Regions from separate parts of the Streptomyces sp. NPDC051636 genome, predicted to be linked through region 3. Evidence: riboswitches for the same ligand, from Rfam matches in the RefSeq annotation. Region 3 holds a riboswitch; each other region holds the start of a gene.
What was found. Region 3 has a riboswitch for cyclic di-AMP ahead of ACIBBH_RS24990 (C40 family peptidase). Riboswitches for the same ligand answer to the same signal wherever they lie in the genome.

Region 1 (7,679 bases), on a different contig from region 3:
GAGGTGCAGCCGGTCGTCGTCCCAGGCACGCCGGTCCTGGATCGTCTTGAGGGACCACAGGTCGAGCACGGGACAGCCGTACCGGTCGGCGATGGCCCGGACATGCCCGTTGTACGTGGCGATCTTGCCGCGCAGGTGCTTGAGCACGGGCACGCCACGGGTGTCGAAGCCGGTCGTCACCATGACCGTGCCGGCGACGGAGGCGAGTTGTGCCACCGCCCGCTCGAAGCGCTCGGCCACCTCGTCGGGGTCGGTTCCGGGGCGGATGATGTCGTTGCCGCCCGCGCAGAAGGAGACCAGGTCCGGGGCGAGTTCGACGGCCCGCGGGAGCTGGTCCGCCATGATCTGGTCGAGCAGCTTGCCGCGCACCGCGAGGTTCGTGTACCTGAAGTCGCCCTCGGGCCGCCGGTCCGCGAGCAGTACCGCGAACCGGTCGGCCCAGCCGACGAACGCCCCATCGGGGCCGGGGTCGCCCACGCCCTCGGTGAAGCTGTCCCCCACCGCCACGTACGACCCGATCACTGATCTGTTGTCACTCTTCGAATCGTCTGCCACATCGGACCATGATTCACCTTGGGGTGTGACTTACGCGACCGTAATACGGGCTTGACGGTCGGTGAGATAAGCCACTCCTCCGGCATGCGTCATCCGGGAATACGCCACACCCGGAAGCCGGTGATCCGAGACGATCCGGACGCGCTGGGGTTCGTTCGCGACGAGCAGGGGCCCGGTGCAGTCGTAGACCAGGGGGCGGACCCCGGCGTCGCCGACGTAACGGCGCAGCCGGGTGGTGGTGTTGGAGTTGGCGCCGTAGCCGGCGTAATACGTCTTCAGGTAGTCGTACTCCTCGAGCCCGCCTCCCCGCGGCGTCGCGAAGAGGTCGCCGGGGAAACGGACGCCGGCCGCGTTCCAGAAGTTGTTGAGGTCCGAGACGCGGCCGTTGGCCCCGCCCTGCGACGCCGGCGGGGCGGTGTACTCCAGGACGTACGGCCCTTCGAGCCACCGGCGGAACCAGACCGTCGCGCCGCTGGGCACGTCGATGTCCAGCAAGCCGTGGGAGGCGGTGACGCTGCCGCCGTCCTGCAGTTCGGTCACCCACTGGCCGAGACCGTGCCGGAAGTCGTCGTGGGCGGGGTGCGGGCTGCCGGACAAGGGCCCCCAAGGCTGCAGAAGGCCTTGCTCCTGATGGAGGTCACTGTGCCCGGGCCCCGGCCCCGCTGTCGACACACCGAAGGCCGGACCCGGGGATCGGGGGTCCGGCCTTCGGTCACCCAGGGACGGGCGACGCGGTCGTCAGGCGACGGCGACGCCGTGCGAGCGGAGGTAGGCGACGGGGTCCACGTCCGAGCCGTAGTTCGGCGTGGTGCGGATCTCGAAGTGCAGGTGCGGGCCGGTCACGTTGCCGGTCGCGCCGGAGAGGCCGATCTGCTGGCCCGCGGCCACGGTCTGGCCGGCCGAGACGGAGAGCGAGGAGAGGTGGCCGTACTGGGCGTAGTAGCCGTCGGCGAGCCTGATCACGACCTGGTTGCCGTAGGCGCCGCCCCAGCCCGCGGAGACGACCGTGCCCGCACCCACGGCCTTCAGCGAGGTGCCGGTCGGGACGACGAAGTCGACGCCCGTGTGGTGGCCGCTGGACCACATGCTGCCCGCCACGTGGTAGCCGGTGCCGACGGTGGCGCTGGCCACGGGGAGCGTGAAGCCGGCGGAGGTGTTCGCCGACGCGGGGGACGACGACCGGGACGCCGACTGCGACTGGGACCGCGACGTGGACCCGGACTCCGACTGCGACTTCGACTTCACGGACGACGAAGACCCGGCGGAGGCGGAGGACTTGCCGCCCGTCTGCGCGGCCTTCTTGCCGAGCGTGAGCTTCAGGCCGGGGTGGATCAGCGAGGGGTCGCTGCCGACGGCCTCGCGGTTGTCCTCGTAGAGCCGGTGCCAGCCGCCGCTGACGTGCTGCTCGTCGGCGATCTTGGAGAGGTAGTCGCCGGTCCTCACCGTGTAGGTGCGTGCGCCCGGCTGTGCCGCGGAGACCTTCTTCCCGGCCACCGGTACGGTCTGGACGGCCTTTTCCGAAACGGAATCCTTTGCGGTGGCCGCGTGGGCACCGGTGGCGCCCATGAGAGGCAGGGCGAGCGCGGCGCCGCCCGTGCCGGCGACGGCGATCGAGCGCGTGAAACGCCGGGTCTTGGGACGGCGGTGTTTACCCTTCGCGGGCATGGCGAATTCCTCTCCGACGCCTGCGAGGTGAGCTGTCGGGTTCGGGCTGGAGCTGCCCGGCCGCGCGCGGGGCGCGGCTTCACCCCTAGCCGTCCCGGAGACCGGAACAGGCAGTCGTACCTGGTGGGTCCCCCGCTCCTGCCGTGCACGGGTGAGTGTGTGCGGGCTCCGGGCGGCGGCAGGATTCGGCGTTCCGTCCGGATTGATGGCGAACGTAAGCGAGCAGGACGCGAAGGGACAACCAGATGGTTCCCTCTGTCCGCGTTTCACGTGATCCGTTACGGGAATTCCCGGTCACCCTCCGTGAATTCGATGCGTCTTCGTTGCATCAAATCCCAGGAAGATCCCGCGGATTACGTGGACATGACGCGCGACGGACGGTCACGAATATGACGCTCCTCACGCACCCCATCCCCATGGCCCCCTAATTCACAGCGACTTGGAATGAAGGGTCTAATTCGGACAGAAAGCTCAGATGCGACACAGGCGGAGAACCGTCGCATCGAAGTCGCCGCGCAGCCCGGTGCGCAGCCCGTGGTGCAGCAGCACGGCACCCCGGTGAACTTCGCCCGTTTCGCGGCATTCGTACGACGCCGTGGGGTCGAGGCCGCGCAGCCGCAGCGCCGGGACCGGCTCGCCGTACCGCTGCGCCTGGAGCCAGGCGAGGACGACGGCCTCGTCCCCGAGCTCGCGGAAGCGCAGCCGGAGTTCGCCGTCGTCGGTGTCGTACGTCTCGAGGCCCACTCGGTATCGCGCCGCTGTCCGGCGCGCAAGGACGGGGCGGGCCTGACGAAGCGGGGGCCGCCCTCGACCGGATACTCCTCGCGGCCGTCGAGCGGGGACTCGAAGGGCCGGTAGCCGGGCAGCGGGTGCTCGGCGAGGGCCTCGGCGTCGGCGAGCGCGATCCTGGGGCCCCAGTGGAGCCAACATCATCAAGCGCTCTTGGCCGCGGAGGCAACGCCTGTGGACAACTCATTGCCCGGGAAAACCGATGTCGTATCGTCGACAGGGTGCCCGCCGACGAGCCGCGACGGCGGGAACGGCTGGGAGGAGCCCCCGTGACGCAGCAGATCCCGTCGACCGAACCGGAGCTGACCGGAGTGCGCAACTTCCGGGACGTGGGCGGTCTGCCCACGGTGGACGGACGGCGGGTGCGCTACGGGGTGCTGTTCCGCAGCGGGCACCTCGCGCACGCGACCGACGAGGACGCGGCGTTCCTCGCCTCCCTCGGGCTGCACACCATCTTCGACTTCCGCAACGCGGCCGACCACAGGCTCGAGGGACCGGACGTCGAACTGCCCGGCGTGCGCAACGTGAACCTGCCGCTGAGCGACCCGGCGGACGGCGCCGAGTTCTGGACGATGGTCCGCGACGGCGACCTCGACCAGCTGCGCGCGCTCCTCGCGGACGGCAAGGCGGCGAACCGGATGATCGCCTCCTACCGCAAGATCATGAAGGAGCGCACCGCCGAGCACTCCCGGGTGCTGCACGCGCTCGCCGAGGACAGCGTCCCCGCCCTGATGCACTGCGCGGCCGGCAAGGACCGCGCAGGCCTGTCCATCGCCGTCACACTGCTCGCCGTGGGCGTGGAGCGGGACGCGATCCTGGCCGACTACCTGGAGTCGAACGCCAAGCACCGCCGCTACAAGGTGCGCCGCAGCGGCAGCTCCGACTCGGCGTACTCCTCCGAGGTCATGGAGCTCCTCGGCCCGCTGTTCGACGCGCGTGCCGAGTACCTGACGGCGGCGTTCGAGACGGTCGAGGAGACGTGGGGCGGCGTGGACGCCTACCTGGAGCAGGGGCTCGGGGTCACGCCGGAGATCCGGGAACGGCTGCGGGAGCGGCTGCTCGACTGACGAAGTTCCGCAGGGCGGTCAGCCCTTCGCGCCCACCGCGAACAGCAGGTAGACGAAGGCTGCCAGGATGTGGCCGACGGCGATGTAGATGATCAGCCGGACCCACAGGGCGCGGGGGAACTTCTCCTCCAGGTCGGTCATGTCAGGTCTCCGGTCAGGGGGCCCAGGCACAGGGCGGCCGTGGGGCTCTGCAGCAGGGTGTGGACGAAGAGGAGCTCGACGCCGTCGTGGTCCTCGGCGGCGAGGCGGTGCGGGGTCAGCGAGTCGAAGTGCGCGCTGTCGCCGGGCGCGAGCAGGTGAGCGGTGTCCCCGAGGCGCAGCCTGAGCCGGCCCTTGAGGACGTACAGCCACTCCTCGCCCGGGTGCACGCGCACCATGTCGCCCTGGGAGCCGTACGGCACGCGGACGCGCAGGGCCTGCATCCCGCGGCCGGGTGCGCCGGACTGCCAGTACGTCCAGCCGCCCGCCCGGGTCGGTTCCATGTCGGCGGCGCGCACGATCGCGTCCCGGTCCGCGACCGTCTCGCCGAGCAGCTCCGAAACGGTCGTACCGTAGGTACGGGCCAGAGCGAGCAGCATCGGCAAAGAGGGCTGGCGCTGCCCGGTCTCCAGGCGGGAGAGGTGGGCGGGCGAGAGCCCGGCCGCGCGGGCCGCCGCCTCCAGGGTGAGGCCGGCGCGGCGGCGCAGCGCGCGGAGCTGAGGAGCGACGGCGGGCAGGTCGCCGACCGGCCCGGCCGACGGCTCGGGTCCGTGTTCGTGCGGGTGCTCGGCTGCGGAGGAGTTCATGCCTCCATTGACCCGCGGCCTTGTCCCGGCGGCAAATTTCTTGCCCGCCAGGCAAAACGGCCTCGGGTCCTCCGGCTCAGCGGTTGGCCACCGCCTGCTTGATCAGCGTCTTGCCGAAGTCCCACATCAGGCCGCCGCCGTTGTGCGCGTCGTCCATCACGGCGGTGAACGCGTCGACGAACCGGTCCACCTCCCGCTCGCCGATGACCAGCGGCGGGATCAGCTTGATCACCTCCAGGTGGTCACCGGAGACCTGGGTGAGGATCCGGTGCCGCTGCAGCAGCGGGACGACCACCATCTGGGCGAACAGGCCCTTGCGCGCGGCCTGCAGCATGGTCCAGCGGCTGCGCAGCTTCAGCGACTTCGGCCTGCCGAACTCGATGCCGATCATCAGGCCCCGGCCACGGACGTCGGCGAGCAGCTCGTACTTGCCGGTCAGGTCCGCGAGCCGGGACTTCAGCTGCTCCCCGGTGGCGCGGGCGTTGGCCACGAGCTGCTCGTTCTCCATGACCGACAGCACGGCGAGCCCGGCCGCCATGGCCTGGGCGTTGGAGCCGAAGCTCGCCGAGTGGACCAGCACCCGGTCCATGGACGAGTAGACCTTCTTGAAGATCCAGTCCTTGCCGAGGGTGGCGCCGACCGGGACGTACCCGCCGGACAGGGCCTTGGCGACGCACACCAGGTCCGGTTCGACGCCGTCCTCGTGCTGGTAGGCGTAGAAGTCCCCGGTGCGGCCGAGGCCGGTCTGCACCTCGTCGGCGATGAGCAGGGCCTTGTGCTGGTGCAGCAGTTCCTGCGCGGCCCGCAGACAGCCGGGCGGGGCCTCGTGGACGCCCTTGCCCTGGATCGGCTCGACGATCAGGGCGGCGACGTCGCCCTTCTTCAGCTCCCGGGCCAGGGCGTCGAGGTCGCCGAGGGGTACGGCCGTGTCGGGCAGCAGCGGGGCGAAGCCGTCCCGGAAGCCGTCCTCGCCGTTGACCGACAGGGATCCGGTGGTCAGGCCGTGGAAGGCGTGGTCGCAGTACAGGATCCTGGGTTTCCCGGTGGCGTACCGGGCGAACTTCAGCGCGGTCTCCACCGCCTCCGTCCCGCTGTTGCCGAAGAACGCCCTCTCCAGGTGCGGGCTGTGCGCGAGGAGCTTCTCGGCCAGCAGGCCGGGCAGCGGCTGGCAGTCGAAGCGGGTCAGGTCGGCGAGAGACGCGTCGAGGACGTCGTGCAGCGCCTTGCGGACGACGGGGTGGTGGCGGCCCAGGCCCATCACCCCGAACCCGGCGAGCATGTCCAGGTAGTCGTCGCCGTCCGCGTCCCAGAAGTAGGCGCCCTCGGCCCGCTCGTAGACCCTGTCGAAGCCGATGGTGTGCAGCATGCGCGGGAGCTGGTGGTTGAGGTACCTGGCGTGCAGCTCGTAGCGCTCGGCTCCGCGCTCGGCCAGGAGTGCGCCGAGGTCGAACTCCGTGGTCATTCAGTTGTCTCCTGTTTCTCCCTGCCCGGGCCGGCGGTGTCCCTGGCGGCCAGGCTCGCGCTGATCCGTCCGGCCACCTCGACCGGCGTGAGGCCGATGTCGGCCAGCACCTCGCCGCGCTTGGCGTGCGCGAGGAACTGCTCGGGGATCCCGAACCGCCGCACGGGTACGTCCACGTCGGCGTCCCCGAGGGCCAGCGCCACGGCGGAGCCGACACCGGCCGCGCGGCTGTTGTCCTCCACGACGGCCACCAGGCGGTGTCCGGCTGCCAGGCCGGGCAGCGCCGGGTCGACGGGCTTGACCCAGCGCGGGTCCACCACCGTGCAGTCGATGCCGCGGGCCTCCAGCAGCTCGGCGGCCTGCAGGCACACCTGTGCCATGACGCCGACGGCCACCAGGAGCACCTCGGGGCGTTCGGCGCGGTGCAGGACGTCCATGCCGCCGACGTGGCCGACGGCCGGGATCCGAGGGCCGACCGACTCCTTCGGGAAGCGGACCAGCGTGGGCGCGTCGTCGACGGCGACGGCCTCGCGCAGCTGGGCGCGCAGCTGGTCGGCGTCGCGCGGGGCGGCGATTCTCAGGCCGGGGACGACCTGCAGGACCGACATGTCCCACATGCCGTTGTGGGAGGGACCGTCGACTCCGGTGACGCCCGCGCGGTCCAGGACGAACGTCACCCCGCAGCGGTGCAGGGCCACGTCCATCAGGAGCTGGTCGAAGGCGCGGTTGAGGAAGGTGGCGTAGACGGCGACGACCGGATGCAGGCCGCCGGTCGCCAGGCCCGCCGCCGACACGGCCGCGTGCTGTTCGGCGATGCCGACGTCCCACACCCGGTCCGGGAAGCGTTCGGCGAACTTTGCCAGCCCCACCGGGTGGAGCATGGCCGCCGTGATCGCCACGACGTCGTCCCGCTCCTCGCCGATCCGCACGATCTCGTCCCCGAACACCGAGGTCCAGGAAGGCGCGTTGGAGGGCGTGAGGGGCGCGCAGGTCAGCGGGTCCATCACGCCGACGGTGTGGAAGTGGTCCTGCTCGTGGGCGAGGGCTGGTTCGTAGCCGCGCCCCTTCTCGGTGAGGCAGTGGACGAGGACGGGGCCGTGGAAGCGTCTGGCCCGGCGCAGCGCCGACTCGACGGCCATGATGTCGTGGCCGTCGATCGGCCCGACGTACTTCAGGCCCAGGTCCTCGAACATGCCCTGCGGGGCGAAGGCGTCCTTGAAGCCCTTCTTCGCGCCGTGCAGGGACTCGTACAGCGTGTTGCCGACCAGCGGGGTGCGCAGCAGGACGTCCTTGCCCCAGGCCAGGACCCTCTCGTAGCCGTCCGTGGTGCGCAGGGTGGCCAGGTGGTTGGCGAGG
Region 2 (7,679 bases), on a different contig from region 3:
TTGAAGGCCTGTGTTAAACTCCGCGGCCCGCGTGACGCAGGTCATGATTGCGGGCAGGAACCAGCCGCCGCCGCGACCTGTTGTCAATGCCGCGTGAGCTGCCTCTCCGGCTGACGACGCCCCCTGTGAGTCCCCGGAAACACCTCTGCGGGACTCCTGCGGGACACCGGTCCGCAACGTTCTCCTGAGGGCGCTCCCGGGCCTGTTGGACCCCCGAACGGCTCAAGAGAACCTCTTGGATCCCTCGAGCGGGCCGAATTCCTTGTGAAGAACTTCACGAACTTTTCCGGCGGGGCGTCACGGAGGGGCCCGCGAAGGCTCCTCGGTGCCGCTCAAACGTTATCCGACCTGCTCACCCGACGGCTACTGATCGGTAATAAATGAGAGTCAGGCCACCGACCAAGCGATGCCGTCGAGGATGTCGTGCTCGCTCACAACGACCTCCTCGGCACCGATCCGCTCCATGATCGCGAGCAGGACGAGGGCACCGGCGCCGATGACGTCGACCCGCCCCGGGTGCATGGAGGGGATCGCCGCGCGCTCGGCGTGGGTGGAGTGGAGCAGCCCACCGGTGATCTCGCGGACGCGGTCGCGGGGGATCCGGGAGTGGTGGATGGCCTCGGAGTCGTACTCGGGCAGGTCCTGCGCGATCGCCGACACCGTGGTGACGGAGCCGGCGAGCCCGACCAGCGTGCGCGCCTCGCGCAGCGGGACCGTCTCCTCGGCGAGGTCGAGGGCCGCCTCGATGTCCGCCCTTGTCGCGGCGATCTGCTCCTCGGTGGGCGGGTCGCTCACCTTGCCGTCGCGCACCAGGTGCCGCTCGGTCATCCGCACGCAGCCGACGTCGACGGAACGTGCGGCGCGTACGTGGTCGTCGCCGACGACGAACTCGGTGGAGCCGCCGCCGATGTCCACCACGAGGAAGGGCCGCGCGAGGTCCTCACGCCCCGTCAGCTCCTTCGTGGCGCCGGTGAAGGAGAACTCGGCCTCCTGGTCACCGGTGATCACCTCGGGCTCGACCCCGAGGATGCCGACGACCCCACGCACGAACTCGTCCCTGTTCTCGGCGTCGCGGGAGGCGGAGGTGGCGACGAAGCGCAGCCGCTCGGCGCCGTGTTCCTTGATGACCGCCGCGTACTCACGGCAGGCGGCGAAGGTCCGCTCCAGTGCCTCAGGGGCGAGCCGCCCGGTGCGGTCGACGCCCTGCCCGAGCCGCACGATGGTCATACGCCGGTCCAGCTCGACGAGTTCACCGGTCTCCGGGTACGCGTCGGCGACGAGCAGACGGATGGAGTTCGTACCGCAGTCGATGGCGGCGACGCGGGTCATGGGTGGGCCCTTCTGTGATCGGGAGGCATTGCAGCGCCGGCCGGCATGTCCTGGCCCGTCCGGCGCTTGTGGACGAGGCCGTTCAGGCCGAAGGGGGATCTTGGGGTGCGGCCCCCGGGAACGGCAGCGGAGCCACGGTCACTCGTCGGCGGCCGGAACGACGCACGGCCCCTTGCGCCACCACTCCGGCAGCATCGCCAGCGCCTCGTCGCCCAGCGGGTTGACGCCCGGGCCGGCGGCCAGTGAGTGGGCGACGAGGACGTGCAGGCACTTCACCCGGTCCGGCATGCCGCCCGCACTGGGGAAGCCCGTCAGCTCCTCGATCTCGTCCCGGCGCCGGATGTAGTCCTCGTGGGCGGCGCGGTAGGCGGCCGCGAGCTCCGGGTCGGTGGCCAGCCGCTCCGTCATCTCCTTCATCACGCCGTCGGCCTCGAGCGTGCCGATGGCCGACGCGGCGCGCGGGCACGTCAGGTAGTACAGCGTCGGGAAGGGCGTGCCGTCGGGCAGCCGGGGGGCCGTCTCGACGACGTCCGGCTGCCCGCAGGGGCACCGGTGCGCGATCGCGCGCAGTCCGCGCGGCGGCCTCCCGAGCTGCTGCTTGAAGGCCTCGACGTCCGCCTCGGTGGGTTCGGTGCGCGGGGTGTGGGGCGGGGGCGTTTCCATGCCTGTACGAAAGTCTCTCTGTGGGTTCACTGGTCGGAGGCGTCGGACTTGTCGACCCCGTCCCAGACGTTCGCGTACCAGGGGCGGTCGGCCGCCACCAGGTCGGCGCGCGCCTGCTTGGCCGCGTCCGGGTCGATCACGACGTATCCGGTCTCCCCCGGCATCACATAGTGCAGCCGCCGCCGGATCTGCTGCTCGGCGTACGCGTCGTCCCGCCAGCGTGCCTTGAGATCGCGCAGCTGCTCGACCCGTTCGCCGGCCTGCTTCTTCTGCCGCTCCAGGTCGGCGATCTGGGCGCGCTGGGAGACGTACTGCCGCATCGGGTAGGCCAGGGCCACCACCAGCGAGCAGACCACGAGGGCGAGCAGCGCGGCCCGGCTGGTGAGCCGGGAGCGGCGGGCCTGCCGTTTGGTCTGGGAGCGGTAGACCCGGGCCGCCGTCTGCTCGCCGAGCAGCCGGATCCTGGTCGCGGTGGAGAAACGGTCCCGTTCCTTCGCGGCCATCTGGCTCTCCGCCTCCCCTGCGTGCTTCCTACGTGCGTACGTCCCCGGACACGGTACGGGACCGGGTACGGGGACGTACGTACGACTGGCTAGGCCCTACTCGGGCCTGACCGGTTGGGTCAGCCCTTGGAGACCTCTTCGTAGCCCCTGAAGCGCGGGAAGGCGCTGCGGCCCGCGTACACCGCCGCGTCGTCGAGGATCTCCTCGATGCGCAGCAGCTGGTTGTACTTGGCGACGCGCTCGGAGCGGGCCGGGGCGCCGGTCTTGATCTGGCCGCAGTTGGTGGCGACGGCCAGGTCGGCGATGGTGACGTCCTCGGTCTCGCCGGAACGGTGCGACATCATGCACTTGTAGCCGTTGCGCTGGGCCAGCTCGACGGCGTCCAGGGTCTCGGTCAGCGAGCCGATCTGGTTGACCTTGACCAGCAGGGCGTTGGCGGCGCCGTCCTCGATGCCGCGCTGCAGGCGCTCGGGGTTGGTGACGAACAGGTCGTCCCCGACGAGCTGGACCTTGTCACCGAGCTTGGCGGTGATGGTCTTCCAGCCCTCCCAGTCGTCCTCGAACAGCGGGTCCTCGATGGAGACGAGCGGGTACGCCTCGACGAGCTCGGCGTAGTACTCCGTCATCTCGGCGGCGGAGCGCTCCTTGCCCTCGAAGACGTAGACGCCGTCCTTGTAGAACTCGGACGCGGCGACGTCGAGGGCGAGGGCGATCTGCTCGCCGGGGGCGTAACCGGCCTCCTTGATGGCCTCGAGGATGAGGTCGAGAGCCTCGCGGTTGGAGCCGAGGTTCGGGGCGAAGCCGCCCTCGTCGCCGAGGCCGGTGGCCAGGCCCTTGTTCTTCAGGACCTTCTTCAGGGTGTGGTAGACCTCGGCGCCCCAGCGCAGCGCCTCGGAGAAGGACTCCGCGCCGATCGGGGCGATCATGAACTCCTGGATGTCCACGTTGGAGTCGGCGTGCGAGCCGCCGTTCAGGATGTTCATCATCGGCACCGGCAGCAGGTGCGCGTTCGGGCCGCCCAGGTAGCGGAAGAGGGGGAGGTCGCTGGCCTCGGAGGCGGCGTGGGCGACGGCGAGGGAGACGCCGAGGATGGCGTTGGCGCCGAGGGAGCCCTTGTTGTCGGTGGCGTCCAGATCGAACATCGCCTGGTCGATCAGACGCTGCTCGGTGGCGTCGTAGCCGACCAGCTCCGGGCCGATCTGCTCGATGACGGCGAGGACGGCCTTCTCGACGCCCTTGCCCAGGTAGCGGTTCGGGTCACCGTCGCGGAGCTCGATGGCCTCGAAGGCGCCCGTCGAGGCGCCGGACGGAACGGCGGCACGCCCCGTGCTGCCGTCGTCGAGGCCGACCTCGACCTCGACCGTGGGGTTGCCTCGGGAGTCCAGGATTTCCCGGGCTACGACGACGTCGATGGACGGCACGAGCATCTCCTTCTTGGATGTGACGCTGAAAGTGCGGGGCTGTGTGCCTTACGGCTGTGCCCTGCGCCTAGAGCCTAACCGTCCCCGGGGCGTCGGCAGCCGACCGACCGTCCCGTGGACACGGTGACGACAGGCTGACGGTACACATTGTTCCCCGGCGGAACAAAGAGGGGAGAAAAAACCCCGCCCCGGTGCGTACGGGGGAACACGCACCGGAGCGGGGAGCCCGTGGGGACGGGGGTGACCCTCACGAGGCCTCCACTGGGGAGGCCCCGGGAAGAGGGCGCTGTGGTTCGGCTACGAGCCGGGGGTCACTTCAGGTGCAGCTGCTGGCCCGGGTAGATGACATCGGCATCGTCGATGATGTCCTTGTTCAGCTGGAACAGCTTCTGCCAGCCGCCGGCGACGTGGTGCTTCTCGGCGATCGAGCTGAGGGTGTCGCCCGTGACGACCTTGTACTCGCCGTCGCCCTTCTTGACCTTCTTGCCGGTCGGGGTGGTGACGGTCTTCTTGGCGGCCGGGCGCTCGGCGGAGCGGGAGGCCTGCTGCTCGGTGGTCGAACGGGTGCCGGTGCTGTTCGGCGAGGAGCTCGAGGAGCTGCTGGCGCCGCCGCTGTAGGTGGCGCTGGACAGGCCCTTGCCGCAGACCGGCCAGGCACCCTTGCCCTGAGAGGCGAGGACCTTCTCCGCCACGGCTATCTGCTGCGACTTACTGGCCAGGTCGGCGCGCGAGGCGTACTGGGTGCCGCCGTACGCGGCCCAGGTGGAGGCGGAGAACTGCAGGCCGCCGTAGTAGCCGTTGCCGGTGTTGATGGACCAGTTGCCGCCGGACTCGCACTGGGCGACGGCGTCCCACTCGGAGGCGGTGGCGGCGGAGGCGTTGCCGGCCGCCATCAGCGGGGCGGCGACGGCGACGCCGGTGACACCGGCGAGCGCGATGGCGCGAGTGGCCTTGGACGGACGACGGTGCTTGCCCTTGCCGGAAAACAGCATGGTTCGATCCCCTCACCGACGCCTGCGAGGTGAGCTGTCGGGTTCGGGCCGGTTGAGTTGCCCGGCCGCCCCTCACACGTGTCTCGTGCGAGGCGCGGCTTCACCCCCAGCCGGTCCCGGTCGTCTCTCAACTCCCGGTCACGGCACTTACCTTGGGTCCCCCGCTCCTGCCTACGGCGCTTGACGCGACGACTGTTCCCGGGCGGCCACTGGCAGGATTCGGCGTTGCGGCAGCCGGGGCTCGCATTGGCGAGCGGTCACGACCGTAGACACGCGCTCCGCCGAATTTCAAAGACGATCAGGGCTTCTGAGACTCATCCCACACTTTCACCGAACCGGACATCGGGCACAAAACAGGGCGTCAAGTACCGCTACTTTTCGCCCGTTTCGGTACCGACTTCCAGGGTCTGACCGGGGGTGATGTTGTTCGGGTCGGTGCCGATGGCGTCCTTGTTGGCGGTGTAGAGCGCCCGCCACCCGCCCTCGAGGTCAACAGAGTCGGCGATGGAGGCGAGGGTGTCACCGGCGCGGACGGTGTAGTCGCGTGAGGCGTGACGACCGGAAGCGCTGGCGGTCTGACCGTTTGTCACGCTTTCGTCCGCACTGTCACCCCGGTGGCGGCCACTGCTGATCGCTCCGGTGTCTACAAGGTTCCAAGAACCCCCGCTCTGCCATGAATCGTCCGAGTCGTCGACTTTGGGGGTCGTCGTGGACGAGCTGCCGCTCTCCTGGGAGTCTTTGGAGTCGGAAGATGCCGACTTGTCCGACTTCGCGGAGTCGGAGGAACCGTCCGTGACACCGCTGTCGGCGTCCGCGCTCGCACTCGGCGACGGGGAGGCGTCGGAGGACGGGCCGGACGACGAGGCGGAACCGGACCTGTCCGACGAGTGGGACGAGGAGTCCGAAGAATGGGAGGAACCGGAGGAATTGGATGAACCGGAGTAACCGGATGAGTCACCGGAGCCGGATGATCCGGGCTCCCCGACGCCGGTGTCCACATCGACCGAACCGGAGTTCGACGTAAGGCCGGAGAGCAGAGCGCAGGTGGCCCAGGGGGTGGTGCCCCGGTCGGCGAGGATCTTCTCGGCGACCGCGATCTGCTGCGAGCGGCTGGCCTGGTCGGGGCTGGAGGCGTAGTCGAGGCCTCCGTACTTGTCCCAGTCGTCCTGGGATATCTGCAGGCCGCCGTAGTACCCGTTGCCGGTGCTGGCGCTCCAGGAGCCGCCGCTTTCGCACTCGGCCACCTTGTCCCACGTGGTCCCGTCGGCCGCGTTGGCGGCGGTGGCGCCGAGGAGTGGGATGGCGATGGCGGAGCCGGTCACTCCGGCCGCGACGAGGAGGGCCGGAGCCTGGCGGGGGCGACGGTGGCGACCGTTCCCGGAGAGCATGCGGTGACCTTTCGCAAGACAGCAGTGACCGGCGCGGCGGCTGCGGTGAGGCGCCGCGCTGACGAGTGAACGTATCGGCAGACGATCACTTGTCACAAGTTAATGCCGCACAGATCACGTGAAGATCACAGAGTTGAGCGTGCGTCACTTTTGACCCTGCTTGTGCTCCCTTTCAGTTGATTACGGGACGGGTGTGAACTCCACGGGCAAGGTGCGCAGTCCACGCATGATGAGCCCCCCACGCCAGCGCAAATCGGCCGGATCCACCGCGAGTCGGAGGTCGGGAAGGCGGGTGAGGAGGGTGGCGAGCGCGGTCTGGCCCTCCAGCCGGGCGAGCGGGGCGCCCAGGCAGTAGTGGATGCCGTGGCCGTAACCGAGGTGCTGATTGTCACGTCGCCCCAGATCGAGGACGTCCGGATCGGCGAACCGCTGCGGATCCCGGTCCGCGGCGGCGAGTACGACGAGGACGGGGTCGCCGGGTGCGATGTCCTGCCCGCCGACGGTGACCGGCCGGGTGGCGAACCGCCAGGTGGCCAGCTCCACCGGGCCGTCGTAGCGCAGGAGTTCCTCGACGCCGGTCTCCAGCAGGTCCCGTTCGCCGCGGGCGAGGGACGCCTGGAGCCGCTGCCGCTGCCCGGGGTGGGTGAGGAGGGCGTACGTGCCGTTGCCGATGAGGTTGACCGTCGTCTCGAACCCGGCGAACAGCAGGATGAAGGCCATGGCGGCGGCCTCGTTCTCGGTGAGGTGCTCGCCGTGGTCGGAGGCGCGGATGAGCCCGGAGATGAGGTCCTCGCCGGGCGCGGGATCGGCCGACAGCGCCTCTCGCTTGCGGTGGATCAACTCCGCGAGATAGCCCCGCATCTTCTTCACCGACCGCGCGACCCCGCCGCGCGGCCCTCCCCCGTGCCGGATCATCATCCCCGCCCAGTCCCGGAAGTCGTCCTGGTCCTCACGCGGGACGCCGAGCATGTCGCAGATGGCGTAGATGGGCAGCGGGAAGGCGAACTCGTGGATGAGGTCGGCCGAGCCGCTCGCGGCGAACCGGTCGATGAGCTGATCGGTGAGCTGCTGCACCCGGGGCGCGAACTCGGCGACCCGGCGGGGCGTGAAGGCCTTGCTGACCAGCCGGCGCAGCCTGGTGTGGTCCGGCGGGTCGATGTTGAGCAGATGCGTCATCAGCTCCGCCTTGCGCTCCCCCGGGATCCCGGTCTTGCCCTTGGCGTGCGCGGGCTCGTCGTGGTGCGCCGGGTTCTTCGAGAGCCGCTGGTCGGCGAGCGCCTGCCGGGCGTCGGCGTACCGGGTGACCAGCCAGGCCTCCACCCCGCTGGGAAGCTTGGTGCGGTGCACGGGGGCGTGCTCACGCAGCCATGCGTAGGCGGGGTA
Region 3 (7,679 bases):
TCTGCCATGAGGAGGGGTACGTCATGACCCGACCGTCCGCCCGCTATGTCCTGCCCGAGTTCAGCGAACGCACCAGCACCGGGCACCGCACGCTCGACCCGTACTCGAAGCTGTTGCAGGAGCGGATCGTCTTCCTCGGCTCGCCGATCGACGACACCGCGGCCAACGACGTCATGGCGCAGTTCATGCACCTCGAGCACCACGCACCCGACCGGGACATCTCGCTGTACGTGAACTCCCCCGGCGGCTCGTTCAGCGCCATGACGGCGATCTACGACACCGTGCGGTACGTCAGCTGCGACGTGGAGACGGTCTGCCTGGGCCAGGCGGGTTCGTCCGCCGCGGTGTTGCTGGCCGCCGGCACGCCGGGCAAGCGGTTCGCGCTGCCGGGCGCACGGGTGGTGCTCCAGCAGCCGTCGCTGGCCGAGCCCGCACAGGGGCAGCCGAGCGATCTCATCATCCGGGCGGAGGAGTTGGCCCGGGTGCGCACCCTGATGGAAGGAATGCTCGTTCGCCACACGGGCCGCAGCCCGGAGCAGATCCACGCGGACCTCGAGCGGGACCTGGTGCTGGATGCACGGGGCGCGCTGGAGTACGGACTGGTGGACGGGATCATCCCCAGCCGCAAGGCCCCGCGCGCCACGGCCCCGGGCACGAGGTGAGCCGCCGATGCTGCCACCGGAGCTGCCGCCGCTGCCCGCGCTGACCCGGGCCGAGGGTGAGTTGATCGACCGTTATCTGGAGGCGGTAGACCTGCTGGGCCGGATCAATCCGGCGCAGCACGGCCACACCTACAGCGGACTGCGGGCCGCCCAGGCGCTGGTGCGCAAGGCGACAGAGCTGCGCGACGCGCTGGCGTTGATGCACCAGCGGGGCGAGACGGAGTTGCATGCGCCCACCCTGGCGCGGGCGCTTCGGGTACTGGACGGCGAGCGCCGGACCGCGCGCGTCACCGTGCCACCGGACGGCGCCGGTTGACGCTTGCACCTTCGGGACTGAGTCGAAACGACCCAAAGGACGTACCCACGTCCGGAGTAGCCGCGCCTCCTTTTTCAGGGCTCCCGAGCTTGCGCACATCGCCCGGCCGACGGGCCTCGGGAAGTGCTTTCGCCCTGGTCCGGGGGTGCGCGGCCGTCCCGGCAGCGACTCGAACGCAGGCCTGTCCACCCGAACGGGTGAGTGGTGAGTAACACCACAAATCCCCGGTTCCGTTGGGATTTTCGGACAGCTGTGGGCGAAGATCCCTGTCTGACGACAAGCCCCCGCCACAGCGGTGGGGCGGTCCGGGCGGACGCCGAGTCCTGCCGCCGCCTGGATGACCGGTCGACAGGAGTGGATCGGCAGGAGTGGAGGACCCAAGCAAGACGGGTCGCCGGAGCGGACGTTCGTTCGCCTCCGAACGGCCCTTGGGGTGAAGCCGCGGCAACGCGGCCGGGCAACTTCGCCAGCCCGAATCCGACAGGTCATCCTTCACAGGCGGCTGACGAAGGGTTGCGCATGACTGCGCTCAATCGTGTCCCGTCGCTCATGGCCCGGGCCGGTACTGCCTCGGCCTTCGCCATCGCCGCCGTCGGCGGCTCGATAGTCGTACCCGGTGTCGCCTCCGACGCCGCGGCCGCGGCTCCGGCGACGAAGGCACTGCAGGTCGCGGCGTCCAAGAAGGGCGCGCCGTACCAGTGGGGCGCCACCGGCCCCCGCAGGTTCGACTGCTCCGGTCTCACCTTGTACTCGTTCAAGAAGGCGGGCAAGAAGCTGCCGCGGACGGCCGCCCAGCAGTACAACAAGACGCATCACATCTCCGCCAAGAGCCGCAAGGCCGGTGACCTGGTCTTCTTCCATTCGGGCTCGAGCGTCTACCACGTCGGCATCTACGCCGGGAAGGGAAAGATCTGGCACGCCCCGAGGACCGGGGACGTGGTGAGGCTGCAGAAGATCTGGACGAAGAGCGTCTGGTACGGCCGGGTCAGCTGACCCGCGGCAGAGGGGGTGGGCGGTGCCTGGCGTGCCGTCACCCCCTCTGCTGGCGACCCGGGCTGACCCGAGGTCAGACGGCGACGGCCTCAGGAGCGGGCCGCCCTCGGAGCCGTCAGCGCCGGCCCCCTGAGCCGTGCGCCCTCCCGGCCGCCGCCGGCCGCTCCGCCGCCGATCAGCGTGGCGGCCCGTACCACCCGGCCCGGCACGGCGCGGAGACCCTGCCGGACAACCCCTACGGCTCCTGCTGGCCGGCCGGCGTCACCGGGCGGGCCGGAAGTGTCCACGGAAGCTCGATGAGGACCGTCTTGCCCCCCTCGCGCGTGGGGCGCACCCTGAGCCTGCCGCCGCACTCGGCCGTCAGCCAGCGGATGATGACCATGCCGCGGCCGTTGTCCTGCTGCACGGCGGCCGGGAGTCTCTTCGGGAAGCGGGGGTGGCTGTCGGTGACGCCGATGCGCAGATGTTCGTCACGGTCGAGCGCGAGGTCCACCGTGAAGGTGGGTGACTGCCCCAAAGTGTGCTGTACGGCGTTGGTGGCGAGTTCGGAGACGATGAGCCGGATGGTGTCGGCCACGTCCGTGTCCGCCGGAAGGCCCCACTCCGCCAGGGTGCCCACCACGTACGTGCGGGCGGCGTAGACCGAGGCGGGATCGCTCGGCAGAGTGACGGATGCTTCCAAATGGTCTGCCATGGCGACGTCGTCCCTTTCCCACGGGACCGCAGTCCGACAGGAGCGGATGGTTCGAGTACGGTCCCGGACTGGTGCTTCATCGCCAGACTGCCATCAGCGCGCCGGTCACGGGTGGGATCCACCAAGAAGTGCATATATCTGTCGCTCGAAGCGGTGAACTCTGCGACGGCACACCCTGTGCGGGCGGCACATAAGGAGTAATGGCGAGTAAGGAGTGGCCCATGCAGAACGGTCCCGCGGTGCGCCGCCGGAAACTGGGCGCCGAACTGCGCGCGCTGCGCACCGGTGCGGGCCTCACCAGTGGTGAGGCGGCCCGTCTGGTGGGCTGGCACCAGTCGAAGGTGAGCCGGATCGAGACGGGCGCCAGCGGAGTGAAACCGGCCGATGTGCGGTTACTCCTGGATGCCTACGGCGTGACCGACCGCCAACTGCGCGAGTTGCTCCTGGTGTTGGCGGGATCGCACGACGGCGGCGGCCGGCACCACTGGTGGCACGCCTACCGCGGGGTGCTGCCCCCCACCTACCGGGACTTCATCAGCCTGGAGTCGCAGGCGAGCGGGATGCGCACCCTGGAGACATCGGTGGTTCCGGGGCTGCTGCAGACGCCTGAGTACGCCCGTGCGGTCACCCGGGCGGCCGTGGGCGGGGGCGTCGACGACACCGAGGAGCGGCTGGACACGCTGGTGGAGGTGCGGCTGGCCAGGCAGGACGTGCTGCAGTCGGATCCGCCGCTGGAGCTCAGCGCCGTCCTGGACGAGGCGGTGCTGCGGCGGGAGGTCGGCGGGCCGGACGTGATGGCGCGGCAGCTCCACAGGCTCGTGGAGGCGGCGCATCTGCCTCAAGTCAGGCTCCAGGTGCTGCCGTTTGCCGCCGGGGCGCACATCGGTATCACCGGCCCTTTCGTTATCTTCTCATTTCCGAGCACTTCTGATCTGGATGTGGTTGTTCTGGACCACTTGACGAGTAGCCTCTACTTGGAACGGAAAGAAGACCTCCAGGCTTACTCAGAGGCCTTCAACACCCTTCAGATCCACGCCCTTTCACCCGAGGACTCGTTGGATTACATCGCCGGGATAGGTGACGGCTCGTAAGGAGGCACCATGTCTGCACTGCCTCGGAACGTACCTTCCAGTACCGATCTGCACGGTGTGCGGTGGCTGCGCAGCAGCTACAGCACCGGAGCGAACAACTGCGTGGAGACGGCCCGGCCGCACTCCGGTCCCTGGACCGGGCTGCTCGCCGTGCGCGACTCCAAGGACCCGGCCGGACCCGCGCTGCTCTTCTCCCCCGGGAGCTGGGCGGGGTTCGTCGCCGCGCTCCGGTGACCTCGCACTGACCCGTTTCCGCCCAGGCGGTGCACGACCGTGTCACGCCGACTCATGGTCGCGTAGCGCCGATCACTCGTACAGCGCGTTCGATCTCGGCCCCGGAGAGGTCCGCTCGCGCGGTCAGCCTGAGCCGTGAGATGCCGTCGGGCACGGAAGGAGGACGGAAGCAGCCCACGGCCAGGCCTGCCGCCCGGCAGTCGGCCGCCCAGCGCACGGCCTGCTCCGGGGACGGGGCACGCACGGAGACCACCGCGGCGTCCGGACGCACCGCCTCCAGACCCGCGGCGGTCAGGCGTGCGTGCAGTTCGGCGGCCACCGAACGTGCCCGCGCCGCCCGTTCCGGCTCCCGGCGCAGCAGTCGGAGGGCCGCCAGGGCCGCGCCCGCCGCGGCGGGGGCGAGGCCCGTGTCGAAAATGAACGTTCGTGCGGCATTGACCAGGTGGTCGATCACCCGGGCCGGGCCGAGCACGGCGCCGCCCTGGCTGCCCAGCGACTTGGACAGGGTGACCGTCACCACCACGTCGTCGGCGCCCGCGAGCCCCGCCGCGTACGGAGCGCCCCGGCCGCCCTCGCCCAGGACGCCCAGGCCGTGGGCGTCGTCCACGAGCAGCCCCGCGCCGTGCTCCCGGCACGCCTCGGCGAGCGCCGCCAGCGGTGCCGCGTCCCCGTCGACCGAGAACACCGTGTCGGAGACGACCACCGCGGGCCCCTCACGCGTGCCCAGCGCCTTGCGCACCGCGTCCGGGTCGGCGTGCCCCACGACCTGCGTGGCGCCCCGGGCCAGCCGGCAGCCGTCGATGAGGGAGGCGTGGTTGCCCGCGTCGGAGACGATCAGTGAGCCGTGCGGCGCCAGCGTGGTGACGGCGGCGAGGTTGGCGGCGTACCCGGAGGAGAACACCAGGGCCGCCTCGAAGCCGCAGAAGTCGGCCAGCTCGCGCTCCAGCTCGGTGTGCAGCTCGGTCGTGCCGGTGACCAGCCGGGACCCGGTGGAGCCGCCGCCCCAGGTCCGCGCCGCCGCCGCGGCCCCCTCGGTGACCTCGGGATGGCGGGCCAGGCCCAGGTAGTCGTTGCTCGCGAGGTCGAGGAGCGGTGAGTCGGCGACCCGGGGCCGCAGGCTCCGCACCAGTCCGGCGCGGCGGCGCTGCTCCGCCTGGTCGTCGATCCAGCCGAACGCCATGACTCCTCCGGGGATTTTGTAGGCAGTGGACAGACACTAGCCGGACGGCCAGTCGCCCAGGGTGTGGCAATACCCACACGGTGAACCGTCTCCGTTGTGCAAACTCTCCTTGGCCCCGGGCGGTCACGTAGGACAGGATCGGACCTCATGAACCTGCTGAACACGCTGGTGGACAAGGGGCTTCGGCGCGAGCTGCCGACCCGCGAGGAAGCACTCGCCGTACTGGCCACCTCCGACGACGACGTACTCGATGTGGTGGCCGCGGCCGGCAAGGTGCGCCGGCACTGGTTCGGCCGGCGCGTGAAACTCAACTATCTGGTCAACCTCAAGTCCGGCTTGTGCCCGGAGGACTGCTCCTACTGCTCACAGCGGCTCGGCTCCAAGGCCGACATCCTGAAGTACACCTGGCTCAAGCCCGACGAGGCCTCCGAGGCGGCGGCCGCGGGCCTGGCCGGAGGTGCCAAGCGGGTCTGTCTGGTGGCCAGCGGGCGCGGCCCGACGGACCGGGACGTGGACCGGGTGTCGGACACCATCAAGGCGATCAAGGAGCAGAACGAGGGCGTCGAGGTGTGCGCCTGCCTCGGCCTGCTCTCCGACGGCCAGGCCGAGCGGCTGCGCGAGGCGGGTGCGGACGCGTACAACCACAACCTCAACACCTCGGAGGGGACGTACGCGGACATCACGACCACGCACACGTACGCCGACCGGGTGGACACGGTGCAGAAGGCGCACGCCGCCGGTCTGTCCGCCTGCTCCGGGCTGATCGCGGGCATGGGCGAGTCGGACGAGGACCTGGTCGACGTGGTCTTCTCGCTGCGCGCGCTGGACCCGGACTCCGTTCCGGTGAACTTCCTGATCCCGTTCGAGGGCACCCCGCTCGCCAAGGAATGGCACCTCACCCCGCAGCGCTGCCTGCGCATCCTGGCCATGGTCCGGTTCGTCTGCCCGGACGTCGAGGTGCGCATCGCGGGCGGTCGCGAGGTGCATCTGCGCAGCATGCAGCCGCTGGCCCTGCACCTGGCCAACTCGATCTTCCTCGGCGACTACCTCACCAGTGAGGGCCAGGCGGGCAAGGCCGACCTGGAGATGATCGCGGACGCCGGGTTCGAGGTCGAGGGGGCCGGCCAGGTGACGCTGCCGGAGCACCGGGCATCGGCCGGGGGCGGCTGCGGGTCACACGCGGAGGCGGGCTGCGGCTCGCACGCGGCGGACGCCGGTTGCGGCTCCCACGAGGGCGGCGGAATCTGCGGTACCGCTTCGGTCCCCCAGACGGGCGAGGCACGTACCGACCTCGTCGCCGTACGCCGCCGGGGTGCCGGCACGGACCTCGCGCCCAATGCCTGACCGGCCCGGCCTGAGCGTGCCGGAGCTGCTGGAGCTGGACAGGCGGCACGTGTGGCATCCGTACGGCCCGATGCCCGGGCGTGCCGAACCGCTCGTCGTGGAGTCGGCGAGCGGGGTCCGGCTCCGGCTCGCCGACGGCTCGGGCGAGCTGGTGGACGGCATGTCGTCGTGGTGGTCGGCGATCCACGGCTACAACCACCCGGTCCTGAACGAGGCCGCGCGAGAGCAGATCGGGCGGATGAGCCACGTGATGTTCGGCGGGCTCACCCATGAGCCCGCCGTACGCCTCGCGAAGCTCCTTGTCGACATGTCGCCCGAGGGGCTCGAGCACGTCTTCCTGACCGACTCCGGGTCGGTGTCGGTCGAGGTCGCGGTCAAGATGTGCCTGCAGTACTGGCGTTCGCTCGGCCGCCCGGAGAAGAGCCGCCTGCTGACCTGGCGGGGCGGCTACCACGGCGACACCTGGCAGCCGATGTCCGTGTGCGATCCCGTGGGCGGGATGCACGGACTGTGGAGCGGGGTGCTCCCGCGCCAGCTGTTCGCCGACGCGCCGCCCGTGGAGTACGAGGACGCGTACGCCGACCACCTGCACGACCTGATCGAACGGCACGCCGGTGAACTGGCCGCCGTGATCGTGGAGCCGGTGGTGCAGGGCGCGGGCGGGATGCGGTTCCACTCCCCCGCCTATCTGCGCACTCTGCGCGAGGCGTGCGACGCGCACGACGTGCTGCTGGTGTTCGACGAGATCGCGACCGGATTCGGGCGTACTGGTGCGCTGTTCGCGGCGGACCACGCGGCCGTCACGCCGGACGTGATGTGCGTCGGCAAGGCCATGACCGGCGGTTACCTGACGATGGCCGCGACGCTGTGCACCGCGCGCGTGGCCGACGGCATCTCTCGGGGCGAGGTGCCGGTCCTGGCCCACGGGCCGACGTTCATGGGCAATCCGCTCGCGGCGGCCGTCGCCTGCGCCTCCATCGAGCTGCTGCTCGGTCAGGACTGGCGTACGGAGGTCAAGCGGATCGAGGCGGGCCTGCGGGACGGGCTCGCTCCGGCCGCCGAGCTGCCGGGCGTGCGGGACGTACGGGTCCTGGGCGCCATCGGGGTCGTCCAGCTCGACCACGAAGTGGACATGGCGGCGGCCACCGGGGCCGCCGTGCGCGAG
Region 4 (7,679 bases), on a different contig from region 3:
CGACGTACGCCAGGCGCCGCTCCTCCTCCAGCTCCTTGGTCTGGCCGAGGGCGCGCATGTGCGGGAAGACGCCGTCCTCCATGCCGGTGAGGAACACGACCGGGAACTCGAGGCCCTTTGCGGTGTGCAGGGTCATCAGGGTGATGACACCGGAGCCGTCCTCGTCCTCGTCGGGGATCTGGTCGGAGTCGGCGACCAGCGCCACCCGCTCCAGGAAGTCGGAGAGCGAGCCCGGCTCCTCGCCCTCACCGGCCTCCTGCTCGAACTCCAGTGCCACCGCCGCGAGTTCCTGAAGGTTCTCGATGCGGGTCTCGTCCTGCGGGTCGGTGGAGGCCTGCAACTCGGCCAGATACCCGGTGCGTTCGAGCACCGCCTCCAGGACGGTCGCCGGGCCCGCGCCGGACTCGACGATCGTACGGAGGTCCTCCATCAGCGTGTTGAACCGCTTGACGGCGTTCGTGGAGCGCGCGGCCATGCCGTACGCCTCGTCGACGCGCTTGAGCGCCTGCGGGAAGCTGATCTTCTCGCGCTGGGACAGGGCGTCGATCATCGCCTCGGCGCGGTCGCCGATGCCCCGCTTGGGGACGTTGAGGATGCGGCGCAGCGGGACCGAGTCCTCCGGGTTGGCGAGGACGCGCAGGTAGGCCAGGACGTCCCGGACCTCCTTGCGCTCGTAGAAACGGACGCCGCCGACGACCTTGTAGGGCAGGCCGACGCGGATGAAGACCTCTTCGAAGACACGGGACTGGGCGTTGGTGCGGTAGAAGACGGCGACGTCCCCGGCCTTCGCCTCGCCCGCGTCCGTGAGGCGGTCTATCTCGTCGGCGACGAACTGCGCCTCGTCGTGCTCGGTGTCGGCGACGTACCCGGTGATGCGGGCGCCCGCGCCCGCGTTGGTCCACAGGTTCTTCGGCCGGCGGGACTCGTTGCGCTCGATGACCGCGTTGGCCGCCGAGAGGATCGTCTGGGTGGAGCGGTAGTTCTGCTCCAGCAGGATCGTCGTCGCGTCCGGGTAGTCCTCCTCGAACTGGAGGATGTTGCGGATGGTCGCGCCGCGGAAGGCGTAGATCGACTGGTCGGCGTCACCCACCACGCACAGCTCGGCGGGCTGCAGGTCGTCCTCGGCGGGCGGTACGTCCACCGGGTGCCCGGCGGTGCCGACGAGTTCGCGCACGAGGGCGTACTGGGCGTGGTTGGTGTCCTGGTACTCGTCGACCAGGACGTGGCGGAACCGGCGGCGGTAGTGCTCGGCAACGTCCGGGAACGCGCGCAGCAGGTTGACCGTCGTCATGATCAGGTCGTCGAAGTCCAGGGCGTTGGCCTCGCGCAGCCGCGACTGGTAGAGGGCGTAGGCCTGGGCGAGGGTCTTCTCGAAGCCGTCGGTGGCCTGGGCGGCGAAGTCCTCCTCGTCGATCAGCTCGTTCTTCAGGTTGGAGATCTTGGCGCTGAAGGACTTCGGCGGGAAGCGCTTGGGGTCGAGGTCCAGATCGCGGCAGACCAGGGCCATCAGGCGCTTGGAGTCGGCGGCGTCGTAGATCGAGAACGACGACGTGAAGCCGAGTTTCTTGCTCTCCCGGCGCAGGATGCGCACGCACGCGCTGTGGAAGGTCATCACCCACATCGCGTTCGCGCGCGGGCCGACGAGCTGCTCGACCCGCTCCTTCATCTCGCCCGCGGCCTTGTTGGTGAAGGTGATCGCGAGGATCTGCCCGGGGTGCACGCCCCGCTCGCCCAGCAGGTAGGCGATGCGATGGGTGAGTACGCGGGTCTTGCCGGAGCCGGCGCCGGCCACGATGAGCAGCGGGGAGCCGGAGTGGACGACGGCGGCCCGCTGGTTGTCGTTCAGCCCCTCCAGGAGCGCGGCCGAGTCGACGGCCGGGCGGTGGGCGCCGTCGCGGTAGTAGGCGTCCCGGTCCGGCGGCACGTCGAACTTCCCCCCGAACAGATCGTCCGGAACCGGCTCCGGAGCGTGCTCGTCCTCGGGCGGTGGCGGGGGCTCCTCCTCGTGCCCGCGAGGGGCCTGGAGGTCCGCCAGGAAGCTGTCGTCAAAGAGGCTGCTCATCGCTCTCCGAGTCTAGGGCGCCCCACCGGCAACCGGCCGCCGCCCCGGGAAATGACCGGATTCCCCGCCGCTCACTCTGCGGAGCCGCACTGTCACCCGAAATGGATCTCTGCCCCGGGTCACAGAAATGTATCGGGCATATCGTGCATCAATCTTCACATGAGCCACAGGAGTTGGCTACCGTGCCGGGCGGGCCGCACGCCCCCACCGGCGAACGTCGCCGGGCCGCGCGGCCTCCGCCGAGTCCGGCGCGCCGCCCTGCGGCGACCGGAGCCGGGGACCCAACCGAACTTGGGGTGAATCGGTCCGTCTCCCTCCGGGAGAAGGGCCGTAGGGCAACCCTTCCGAACCACCCGCCCGAACCCGACAGCTAACCCGGTAGGCGGAACATTGGAAGGAGTCGCCTCCCTTGGCGTCGCACCGCAAGCGTCCCTCGGGTGTGGCTGGTATACGCACCCCCGCCCTCGCCACCGCCGCGCTCACCTCCATGGCCCTGCTCTCCCAGACGGCCGACGCCACCCCGTCCGCTGACGGTGACAAGCCGAGCCTTGAGGAGGTCGAGAAGAAGGTCGACGACCTGTACCGGCAGGCGGAGTCGGCGACCGAGAAGTACAACGCGGCCAAGGAGAACACCGGTAAGCAGCGCAGACGGGTCGACGCCCTCCTCGACGAGGTGGCCAAGCGCACGGAGAAGCTCAACAAGGCGCGCGAGAAGCTGGGTTCGTTCGCCGCGGCCCAGTACCGGACCGGGGCCACCGCCCCCGACACCGCCACCTTCCTGCTCGCGGACACCCCGCAGGACTACTTCGACCAGACGCAGCTGATGAGCCGGCTGACCTCCCGGCAGAAGGACGCGGTCGACGACTACGTCACCCAGCAGTCCGCGACCATGAAGAAGCGGCAGGAGGCGACCAAGAGCCTCGAGACGCTGACCGAGTCGCGGAACGACCTGCAGACCGCCAAGGCCACCGTCCAGAAGAAGCTCGCCACCGCACGGGAACTGCTGTCCACGCTGACGGCCCAGGAGAAGGCGCGGCTCGCGGCGATCGAGAGGCAGAAGCGGGAGGAGGCCGCGCGCAAGGCGGCGGAGCTCGCGAAGCAGCAGCAGGAGGCGGCGGCGGCGCAACAGGACAGCTCGTCGTCCGACTCGTCGGGCTCGTCGGGCTCGGCGAGCGGAACCTCGTCCGGCTCCTCCGGCACGTCGCCCTCGTACGCCACCATGGCCGACAAAGCGATCGCGTTCGCCCGTGCCCAGATCGGCAAACCCTACGTCTGGGGCGCCACCGGCCCCGGCTCCTACGACTGCTCCGGCCTGACCCAGGCCGCCTGGAAGGCCGCCGGCGTCAGCCTGCCGCGCACCACCTACGACCAGGTCGAGGCGGGCACCACGGTTCCCCTCGCCGACGCCCAGCCCGGTGACCTGGTCTTCTTCTACGACGATGTCAGCCACGTCGGCATCTACATCGGCAACGGCATGATGATCCACGCCCCCAAGCCGGGTACCTACGTCCGCGAGGAGTCGATCTACTACGGCGGCGAATCGATCATCCACAGCGTGGTGCGACCGGCCTGAGCCCGTTGTAGGCCGGCATGTGGTTCGCCGCTGGCCGCTACGCCTGTCACCACACCAGCGCTCACCAGGGCGGCGCTGACCATGGGCGCCTACGGGTTCCGCGGACTGCAAACCCCGCTCATCCGTAAGCGAGATCCTGTCGCTGGTCCAGGGCCTCTCCATCGGCATGGTGATCGGCCCGGTGATGGCAGCCATTGATCAGCTCCCTGCCGTTGGATCGGGCCGGTGCCGGGTCGACTGTCACCAACACCGTGCGCCAGACCGGCAGCGTGATCGGGAGTCGCAGTTGGCGGCACGATCATGTCGATCGTGTACCGGCGCGCGATCGAACCCTCGCTGAGCGATGCACCCGGGCCGGTGCAGGACCGGGCGCGGGTTTCCGCCCGAACAGGCCCGGCATGTCACCACCGCGGTCCACCGGCCCACTCTTGCGCACGCTGCAGACGATGCGTTTGTTCACGCTGTGCACGTCGGCGCGGCCTGGATCATGCTCATCGCACTCTTCGGAGCAGCTGTGCTGGTGATTTCCTTGCGTCCTGCCGGAAAGCCCACGGGCCGGTACAGGAGCCGGACCGCGATCGAGGAGGCAGCCGCTCCGTGAAGGGGACGACCCGGCATTCCGGGGCCGGTGACCAACCCGCTCAGGAGGGCCATGACGTGGGCAGCCACTGACACAAGGGGAATCGGGCGAAAACTTCCTGATGTCCTGCTTGAACAGTCAAGCCACGTACAAGCAACGGGCCGGCATCGTCCGCCGGTTCCAGGCCGGCAACGGCCCGAGGCGCTCGCCTGGCCCGGTTCGGTCCGCGGCAGGTGACCGAGGGGGGCGCGGTCAGGTCCACAGCACGGCGATGAGGATGTTCGCCGTGGTCAGCAGGCCCACCAGGCCGAAGAGGCTCTTGTCCACCCGCTCCTCGTCCCGCTTCACGTAGACGAGCCCGAGGATCACGATCAACAGGGCCAGCTTAACGCCGATCTTGATCATGTTGACGTCCTGGTCGTCGGCCCGGTTGAGCCCTACCAGGATCACACCGGTGCCCAACATGGCGAGGGCGCCGCGCAGCATGAAGGGGACGAAGCGGGCCTCGCCCCGGCCCATCGCCTTCACCTGGCTCAGGATGCCGCCGAGGATCGCGGCGATGCCGACCATGTGCAGGCCGATGAACAGATTGATGAGTAAGTCCATGGCGCCGCAGTCTAATTGGCCGCACTACATGCGCCCCATAGCATCACTTGACTCTCCCGCGCCCCGGAAACCGCCGCATCGGTCAACGCGCTGCCCGAAGTCGGCGGCTGTGGGCCGGGAGCACGGTCATGCGCGGACACCCGGCGGTCCGGTGACGTCAGTTCCGTACATGGCGTTACCGAGCCGTCACCGTCGGGTTTAGCGTCCTCCACCAGGTGACCGGCTCCCCACCGCCGCCCGGGCCAGGGGCGGCAGTCGGACACCACCGCCGAGAAGGTCCGGCGGCGGCCCGCTCCCCCTGTGCAGGCCGCCGCCGGACGCGTAAACCGCTCCCCCCCCCACGGCGGTCGTACGAGAGGACGTGACGGTCCAGGTGGCAGCACACCGCAAGCCCAGACAGCGCCCGCTCAGCGGAAACACCGCCCGGACGGCGGCGACCATCGCCCTGGCGGGCGCGGCGACCGCGACGGGCTTCGACGGGACCGGACACGCGGCGCCGCAGCTGACGCCGGCCCAGGTCAGGGCGAAGGTGGACAAGCTGTACCAGGAGGCGGAGACCGCCACCGAGAAGTACAACGGCGCGAAGGAGAAGGCCGACACGGCCCAGCAACGGCTGAACACCCTGCGGGACGAGGCCGCCCGCAAGCAGGAGAAACTGAACTCGGCACGCGGGGCGCTGGGTTCGATCGCCGCGGCGCAGTACCGCAGCGGCGGGCTCGACCCGGCGCTGCAACTGGCGCTGTCCGACGATCCCGACCAGTACCTGCGGGGGGCCGCGTTCGCCGAACGGGCCGGCGACCGGCAGACGCAGGCCGTGGCGCGGGTACGGAAGCGGCTGCGGGAGATCGAGCAGCTGCGCGGCGCCGCCCATGCCGAGCTGGCGTCGCTCAGGTCCGAACAGGCGGAGCTGAAGCGGCAGAAGAAGACCGTCACCGGGAAGCTGGACGAGGCACGGCGGCTGCTGGACCGGCTGACCCCGCGCGAGCGGACACGGGTCACCGCGGACGGGACGGGGCCCGCCTCGCGGTCGGCCGCGAACGGTACGCGGGACGCCCTCCCGGCGCCGGGGTCCGTCGCGGCACCCGACTCCCGCGCGGCGGCGGCCGTCGCGTACGCCTACCAGAAGCTGGGCAGCCCCTACGTGTGGGGCGCGACGGGCCCGCACGCCTTCGACTGCTCGGGCCTCGCCCAGGCCGCCTACCGCTCCGCCGGCATCTCCCTGCCCCGGACGACATACGCCCAGATCACCGCGGGCCGCCGCGTCTCTCGGTCCGAACTCGCCCCCGGTGACCTCGTGTTCTTCTACTCCGGCATCAGCCACGTCGGCATCTACGTGGGCAATGGACAGATGATCCACGCGCCGAACCCCTCGGCGCCGGTGCGGCTGGCACCGATCGACGAGATGCCGTTCGCGGGGGCGAGCCGGGTGGTGTGAGGCTTACACCAGCCGTCGGGCCGTCGCCCAGCGGGTCAGCTCGTGCCGGTTGGAGAGCTGGAGCTTGCGCAGGACGGCGGAGACGTGGGACTCGACCGTCTTGACGGAGATGAACAGCTGCTTGGCGATCTCCTTGTAGGCGTAGCCGCGTGCGATGAGCCGCAGCACCTCGCGCTCGCGCTGGGTGAGGCGGTCGAGGTCCTCGTCGACCGGCGGGGCGTCCGTGGAGGCGAAGGCGTCGAGGACGAAGCCGGCCAGGCGCGGGGAGAAGACCGCGTCGCCCTCCTGGACGCGGAAGACGGATTCGACCAGGTCCGTGCCGGTGATCGTCTTGGTGACGTATCCCCGGGCGCCGCCGCGGATCACGCCGATCACGTCCTCCGCCGCGTCCGAGACGGACAGGGCGAGGAAACGGACCGGCCGCTCGGTGTCGGCCATCAACGGGGCGCAGCGGCGCAGCACTTCGACCCCGCCGCCGCCGGGCAGGTGGACGTCGAGGAGGACCACCTCGGGCCGGGTCGCGGTGATCACCGTGACCGCCTGGTCGACGTCGGCGGCCTCCCCGACGACCTCGACGCCGGTCTCCTCGGTCCGGCCGATCTCGGCCTGGACTCCCGTACGGAACATGCGGTGGTCGTCGACGAGGACCACGCGCACGTGGCGCCCGGCCGCGCCGCCCGCGGCCCGGTCCGTCCCGGCCGCCTCCGGCGTCCCTGCCGTGCCGTTCGCCTCGGTCGCGTCGCTCATGACGTCTTCTCCGCCCTCTCCATCTCCAGCTCGACCTCCGTGCCGCCGTCCGGCACCGCCCGCAGCCGGGCCGTACCGCCGTTGCGCTCCATGCGGCCGATGATCGATTCTCTGACACCCATGCGGTCGGCGGGTATCGAGTCGAGGTCGAAGCCCGGGCCGCGGTCACGGACGGACACGAAGACCGTCCTGCCCTCGACTTCGGCGTAGACCTGCACGGCGCCGCCCTCGCCACCGTACTTGGCGGCGTTCACCATCGCTTCGCGCGCGGCCTGCATCTGCGCGCCGATCCGTTCGTCGAGCGGGCAGTCGCCGACCACGACGACCTCGATGGGGACGCCGTGCTTGTCCTCCACCTCGGCGGCGTTGCGCCTCACCGCCTCGGCGAGGGTGGCGGGTTCGTCGGCCTCGTCCTTGCCGTTGCCCTCGGGCTTGTAGAGCCAGGCGCGCAGGTCGCGCTCCTGGGCACGGGCGAGGCGGCGCACCTCGCCCGCGTTCTCCGCGTTGCGCTGGATCAGGGTCAGGGTGTGCAGCACGGAGTCGTGGACGTGCGCCGCGACCTCGGCGCGCTCCTGGGCGCGGATGCGCATCAGGCGCTCCTCGGAGAGGTCCTGGGTCATGCGGACGAGGTAGGGGCCGGCGAGCAGCGTTATGCCGACGAGGACCGCGAGGGCGG

Region 1: linked by a shared signal. The riboswitch ahead of ACIBBH_RS09825 (peptidoglycan DD-metalloendopeptidase family protein) and the one ahead of ACIBBH_RS24990 (C40 family peptidase) in region 3 are both predicted to bind cyclic di-AMP.
Region 2: linked by a shared signal. The riboswitch ahead of ACIBBH_RS20205 (transglycosylase family protein) and the one ahead of ACIBBH_RS24990 (C40 family peptidase) in region 3 are both predicted to bind cyclic di-AMP.
Region 4: linked by a shared signal. The riboswitch ahead of ACIBBH_RS07005 (NlpC/P60 family protein) and the one ahead of ACIBBH_RS24990 (C40 family peptidase) in region 3 are both predicted to bind cyclic di-AMP.

The regions. Positions count from the first base shown of each region.
Region 1 covers NZ_JBITDA010000004.1:52,168-59,846, forward strand. The annotation lists gene ACIBBH_RS09815 (SGNH/GDSL hydrolase family protein) at 1-522, opposite strand, end outside; gene ACIBBH_RS09820 (DUF6250 domain-containing protein) at 586-1,152, opposite strand; gene ACIBBH_RS09825 (peptidoglycan DD-metalloendopeptidase family protein) at 1,294-2,220, opposite strand; cyclic di-AMP (ydaO/yuaA leader) riboswitch at 2,225-2,384, opposite strand; partial or broken gene ACIBBH_RS09830 (GH36 C-terminal domain-containing protein) at 2,692-2,904, opposite strand; gene ACIBBH_RS09835 (tyrosine-protein phosphatase) at 3,279-4,076, shown strand; gene ACIBBH_RS09840 (DUF6126 family protein) at 4,095-4,217, opposite strand; gene ACIBBH_RS09845 (helix-turn-helix domain-containing protein) at 4,214-4,861, opposite strand; gene ACIBBH_RS09850 (aspartate aminotransferase family protein) at 4,938-6,323, opposite strand; gene dxs (1-deoxy-D-xylulose-5-phosphate synthase) at 6,320-7,679, opposite strand, start outside.
Region 2 covers NZ_JBITDA010000010.1:215,174-222,852, reverse strand. The annotation lists gene ACIBBH_RS20225 (exopolyphosphatase) at 388-1,329, opposite strand; gene ACIBBH_RS20220 (DUF501 domain-containing protein) at 1,468-1,992, opposite strand; gene ACIBBH_RS20215 (septum formation initiator family protein) at 2,019-2,495, opposite strand; gene eno (phosphopyruvate hydratase) at 2,615-3,916, opposite strand; gene ACIBBH_RS20205 (transglycosylase family protein) at 4,228-4,908, opposite strand; cyclic di-AMP (ydaO/yuaA leader) riboswitch at 4,913-5,097, opposite strand; gene ACIBBH_RS20200 (transglycosylase family protein) at 5,280-6,296, opposite strand; gene ACIBBH_RS20195 (cytochrome P450) at 6,477-7,679, opposite strand, start outside.
Region 3 covers NZ_JBITDA010000015.1:61,666-69,344, forward strand. The annotation lists gene ACIBBH_RS24980 (ATP-dependent Clp protease proteolytic subunit) at 24-662, shown strand; gene ACIBBH_RS24985 (hypothetical protein) at 670-978, shown strand; cyclic di-AMP (ydaO/yuaA leader) riboswitch at 1,283-1,494, shown strand; gene ACIBBH_RS24990 (C40 family peptidase) at 1,498-1,971, shown strand; gene ACIBBH_RS24995 (ATP-binding protein) at 2,207-2,665, opposite strand; gene ACIBBH_RS25000 (helix-turn-helix domain-containing protein) at 2,887-3,756, shown strand; gene ACIBBH_RS25005 (DUF397 domain-containing protein) at 3,766-3,990, shown strand; gene ACIBBH_RS25010 (8-amino-7-oxononanoate synthase) at 4,043-5,170, opposite strand; gene bioB (biotin synthase BioB) at 5,318-6,514, shown strand; gene ACIBBH_RS25020 (adenosylmethionine--8-amino-7-oxononanoate transaminase) at 6,507-7,679, shown strand, end outside.
Region 4 covers NZ_JBITDA010000003.1:2,653-10,331, reverse strand. The annotation lists gene pcrA (DNA helicase PcrA) at 1-2,062, opposite strand, end outside; cyclic di-AMP (ydaO/yuaA leader) riboswitch at 2,290-2,464, shown strand; gene ACIBBH_RS07005 (NlpC/P60 family protein) at 2,472-3,635, shown strand; gene ACIBBH_RS07000 (hypothetical protein) at 4,468-4,821, opposite strand; gene ACIBBH_RS06995 (NlpC/P60 family protein) at 5,195-6,256, shown strand; gene ACIBBH_RS06990 (LuxR C-terminal-related transcriptional regulator) at 6,260-7,003, opposite strand; gene ACIBBH_RS06985 (PspC domain-containing protein) at 7,000-7,679, opposite strand, start outside.